DNA from 2 places in the Microtetraspora malaysiensis genome. Region 1 is predicted to be linked to the other one. Evidence: riboswitches for the same ligand, from Rfam matches in the RefSeq annotation. Region 1 holds a riboswitch; the other holds the start of a gene.
What was found. Region 1 has a riboswitch for glycine ahead of gcvP (aminomethyl-transferring glycine dehydrogenase). Riboswitches for the same ligand answer to the same signal wherever they lie in the genome.
Positions count from the first base shown of each region.

Region 2: another riboswitch for glycine. It lies ahead of gcvT (glycine cleavage system aminomethyltransferase GcvT); the one in region 1 lies ahead of gcvP (aminomethyl-transferring glycine dehydrogenase).

Region 1 is NZ_CP191998.1:4,938,280-4,940,654, reverse strand. Features, by position in the region: gene ACQP1V_RS23465 (bifunctional nuclease family protein) at 1-382, shown strand, start outside; gene ACQP1V_RS23460 (MerR family transcriptional regulator) at 534-1,151, shown strand; glycine riboswitch at 1,304-1,394, shown strand; glycine riboswitch at 1,395-1,516, shown strand; gene gcvP (aminomethyl-transferring glycine dehydrogenase) at 1,569-2,375, shown strand, end outside.
Region 2 is NZ_CP191998.1:7,849,627-7,852,001, forward strand. Features, by position in the region: gene ACQP1V_RS36750 (helix-turn-helix domain-containing protein) at 169-618, shown strand; gene ACQP1V_RS36755 (hypothetical protein) at 620-850, shown strand; glycine riboswitch at 951-1,049, shown strand; glycine riboswitch at 1,050-1,147, shown strand; gene gcvT (glycine cleavage system aminomethyltransferase GcvT) at 1,178-2,263, shown strand; gene gcvH (glycine cleavage system protein GcvH) at 2,260-2,375, shown strand, end outside.

The DNA.
Region 1 (2,375 bases):
CCTGCCGATCTGGATCGGCATGACCGAGGCGACGGCCATCGCGCTCGCCCAGGCGGAGGAGCCGCCACCGCGCCCGCTCACTCATGATCTGTTCCGTGACGTGCTGGAGGCGCTGGGGGTGCGCCTGCAAACGGTCAACATCGTCGCGCTACGCGACCAGATCTTCTTCGCCGATCTGGTGTTCTCGAACGGGGTGGAGGTGAGCGCCCGGCCCTCGGACTCGATCGCGCTCGCGCTCCGCACCGGAGCGACGATCTACGCCAGTGAGGAGGTCCTCAGGGAGGCCGGCGTGAGCATGCCGGACGACCAGGAGGACGAGGTGGAGAAGTTCCGGGAGTTCCTCGACAACATCACGCCCGAGGACTTCGGACGTGCCGGGTAGGGGTTGATTTCGGGAATTTAACGCTTCACGACGCGCCGTGCGGGGTCGTTGACTGAGAATGTCCCCGGTCCTACGGTGCAAGGGAATCCACGGTTGTAATTCATGAACCCCCAGATCAGACCGTGGGATGAGAGAAAGCCGGAGGTCCGCAGTGGCGGTCAGCAGCGGCGAGGGTAAAGCGGCCGACCAGCATGATCCGGCCCGTCAGTCAGCGCGAGAGCGCGCCGGTGAGCAGGGACTGCTGTTCGACGAGCGCCCGATGAGACTGCCCGACGACATCGGGTACCGCGGTCCCACCGCCTGCGCGGCGGCCGGCATCACCTACCGCCAGCTCGACTACTGGGCCCGGACGGAGCTGGTCCTGCCGACCATAAGAGCCGCGCACGGATCCGGCTCGCAGCGCCTGTACAGCTTTCGCGACATCCTCGTGCTCAAGGTCGTCAAACGCCTCCTGGACACCGGCGTCTCGCTCCAGCAGATCCGGACCGCCGTCCAGCATCTCCGGGACAGGGGAGTCAACGACCTCGCCCAGATCACTTTGATGAGCGACGGCGTCAGCGTGTACGAGTGCACGTCGCCCGACGAGGTCATCGACCTGCTCCAGGGCGGTCAGGGAGTGTTCGGCATCGCTCTCGGGCGCGTCTGGCGGGAAGTCGAGGGATCGCTGGCCGAGCTGCCGGGCGAGCGGGCCGAGTCCGGCTCGGGTTCGGAGGCCGACCATCCGGCCGACGAGCTGGCCCAGCGCAGGAAGTCCCGTAAGACCGGCTGAGAGCCGCGAGCGAGAGCCCCGCGCCGCCCCCGAAGCCGGATATGACCAGCGAAAACGGCTGTGACCGGTGATATGGCGGCGGATCGGGTGAAAATCCACGAGACCGGGTGAATGCCCCGCCTCGGGGTAAGCGGTAGAGTGACGAAAGCCGACGACCCCGTGCGGGAGAGACCTCTTTAGTAGAGGCGCCGAAGGAGCAACCCTCCCCGGAATCTCTCAGGCATCCCGTACCGCGCGGGAGAGGCAACTCTGGAAAGCAGCACGTCCACCAGGCGTGCTCACCGACGGTGCAAGCCCTCCGGGGTGAAGCTCTCAGGTCGTTGTCCCGCCGCCGGTCGGCTGGTCGCGATGACAGAGGGGGAGACCGGGCGCACGCGTGCGCCCCCGAGGTCTCGACCCGCCGCAGGAGGCTTGCACATGACCGACCGGTCACCACTTCGCGATCTTTCCGGCCCGCCCTTCGCGGCCCGTCACATCGGTCCCTCGGACGCCGAGCAGGCGCGCATGCTGGAGGCCGTCGGATACGCCTCCGTGGCCGACCTGGTGGCCGTCGCCGTACCCGAGGCGATCCGGACCACGACGCCGCTCGCGCTGCCCGAGGCGGCGAGCGAGACGCGCGCACTGGCCGAGCTGCGGGCGATCGCGGGCCGCAACCGCGTCCGCACCTCGATGATCGGCCTCGGCTACCACGACACGATCACGCCGGGCGTCATCCTGCGCAACGTGCTGGAGAACCCGGGCTGGTACACCGCGTACACGCCGTACCAGCCGGAGATCTCGCAGGGCCGGCTGGAGGCGCTGCTCAACTTCCAGACCGCGATCACCGACCTGACCGGCCTCGACGTGGCCGGGGCCTCGCTCCTGGACGAGGGCACGGCCGCCGCCGAGGCGATGACCCTGGCCCGCCGGGCCAGCAAGGTCAAGAGTGACGTCTTCGTCGTCGACACCGACGCGCTGCCGCAGACCAAGGCGGTCCTCGCGACCCGGGCCGAGCCGCTCGGCATCACCCTCGTCGAGGCGGACCTCGCCGACCCCGGCGTCGCGCTGCCCGAGTGCTTCGGCGTGCTGGTGCAGTACCCCGGGGCGAGCGGGCGGGTGGCGAGCTTCCGCGCGCTCGCCGAGCGGGCGCACACGGCGGGCGCGCAGGTGGTCGCCGCCGCCGACCTGCTCGCGCTGACGCTGCTGGCGTCGCCCGGCGAGCTGGGCGCGGACATCGCCGTCGGC
Region 2 (2,375 bases), 2.9 Mb from region 1:
CTGATCGCTCTGTCGCCCGCCTCGCCACGCCCGCCGCCCGGCGGCCGGGAGCTACCCGAGGGCGTGCCACCTCGCCGTCGCGGGCGTACACACGGCCGCGCCTGTTGCGACTCTTTCGTCTATTGCGTTTATTGCGATTGCGTCGGATACTGCGTCTGGAGGTGCACCATGACATCCGCTCCGCTCCAGCCGAACTCCCCCGACGCAGCCGCAGCTCGCGACGCGCTTCATCGGGTTCGCCGCTACCTGCGGCGCCACCCCGACAATCCGGCGCGGATCCGCATCGTGGCGGAGGAGACGCGGGAGGAGCTGGTGATGCCACGTGCCGCCGTCGAACTACTTGCCGCGATACTCGCCCATATGGCGGCCGGTCGCGGCGTGTCCGTGGTGCCGGCACACGCCGAGTTGACGACCCAGGAGGCCGCCGACCTTCTCAACGTGTCACGCCCCTACCTCATCGGCCTCCTCGAAGCAGGAGAGATCGAATATCGCCTGGTGGGCACACACAGAAGAGTCCGCGCCGAGTCACTTCTGGAGTACAGACGGAAGGACGACCAGCGCCGAAGAGCAGCCGCCGACGAACTGTCGGCCATGACACGCGATCTAGGGCTCGACTGACGTGGTCTTCACCGTTGTGTACGACGCATGCGTGCTGTACCCGAGCACACTTCGCGATCTCCTGATCAGGATCGCCCAGGCCGGCATCGTGCAGGCGAAGTGGACTCAGCAGATCCTGGAGCAACAGATCGCCGACTCCTGGAGGAATCCGCCCGGCACCGCCGAGGATGTGCTGGCCAGTCTCGAAAGAAGCGGCCTGGTCCAGTCGGTCGCCGAATTGCGAGCGGTCTGAGGTCTACGAGCCGCTGGAGGCGCGCGGCCTACTCCGAGGTGAGCGGCGGTAGGCAGTTTCGCGAGATGGCGTCCGACCACTAGGCTGACGGGGCACCGAATGAACCCGTGCGGGAGAGCGTCCTGACAAGCCGGTCAGGTCCCCTGAAGGAGCAAGCCCTCCCCGCGAACCTCTCAAGGCAAAGGACCGTGCGGGCCAGGTGACCTCTGGAAAGCAGGCCGTGACCGGCCTCGCCGAAGGTGAAAGTCCGGCAAAAAACGGACGAAGCTCTCAGGCACCGATGACAGAGGGGGAGGATGCTCTCATCCGTCTTCCTGAGGTGCGATCATGTCACGATCTACCCCGTTGCGTGAGGTTCACGAAGGCCTCGGCGCCACGCTCACCGACTTCGCGGGATGGCAGATGCCCCTGCGCTACGGCAGCGAGTCGGCCGAGCACAACGCGGTGCGCACCGCGGCCGGGCTGTTCGACCTGTCCCACATGGGCGAGATCCACGTCACCGGCCCGCAGGCAGGAGAGGCGCTGGACTACGCCCTCGTCGGCCACCTGAGCGTGCTCGAGCCCGGCCGGGCGAGATACACGATGATCGTCACGGAGGACGGCGGCGTGCTGGACGACCTCATCGTCTACCGGCTCGCGCCGGAGGACTTCATGGTCGTCGCCAACGCGTCCAACTACGCCAAGGTCGCACAGGAGCTGACCGAGCGCGCGAAGTCGTACGACGCCCAGGTCGAAGACCGGTCGGACGCGTACGCGCTGGTCGCGATCCAGGGGCCGAACAGCACCGCGATCCTCGGCAAGCTGACCGACGCCGACCTGGTCGGGCTCAAGTACTACGCGGGCCTCCCCGGCACGGTCGCCGGGTTCGAGGTCATGATCGCGCGTACCGGCTACACCGGCGAGGACGGGTTCGAGCTGTTCTCCCGGCCCGAGGACGCCGCCGGGCTGTGGAACGCCCTCACCGAGGCGGGCGCGGAGCTGGGGGTGCGGCCGTGCGGCCTGTCCTCCCGCGACACCCTCCGGCTGGAGGCGGGCATGCCCCTGTACGGCAACGAGCTGACCGCGGAGATGACGCCCTTCGACGCCGGGCTGGGCCGGGTCGTGAAGTTCGACAAGCCGGGCGACTTCGTCGGGAAGGCCGCGCTGTCCGGGCACCCGGCCCCCGAGCGGCGCCTGGTCGGCCTGGTGGCGCGCGGCCGCCGAGTCCCCCGCCACGGATACCCGGTCACGCGGGAGGGCGAGGTCGTCGGCGTGGTGACCAGCGGTGCGCCTTCACAGACTCTTGGCAAGCCCATCGCCATGGCGTACGTCTCGGCCGACGCCCTCGAAAAGGGAAATCTGGCCGTGGACATCCGTGGCAGCCAAGAGCCCGTTGACGTCGTTGATCTGCCTTTCTACAGGAGGAGCAAGTGAGCAGCATCCCCGAAGAGCTGAGCTACACCAAGGAGCACGAGTGGGTGGCCGGCGTTGACGACGGTCTCACCGTGACGGTGGGTGTGACCGCGTTCGCCGCGGAGCAGCTCGG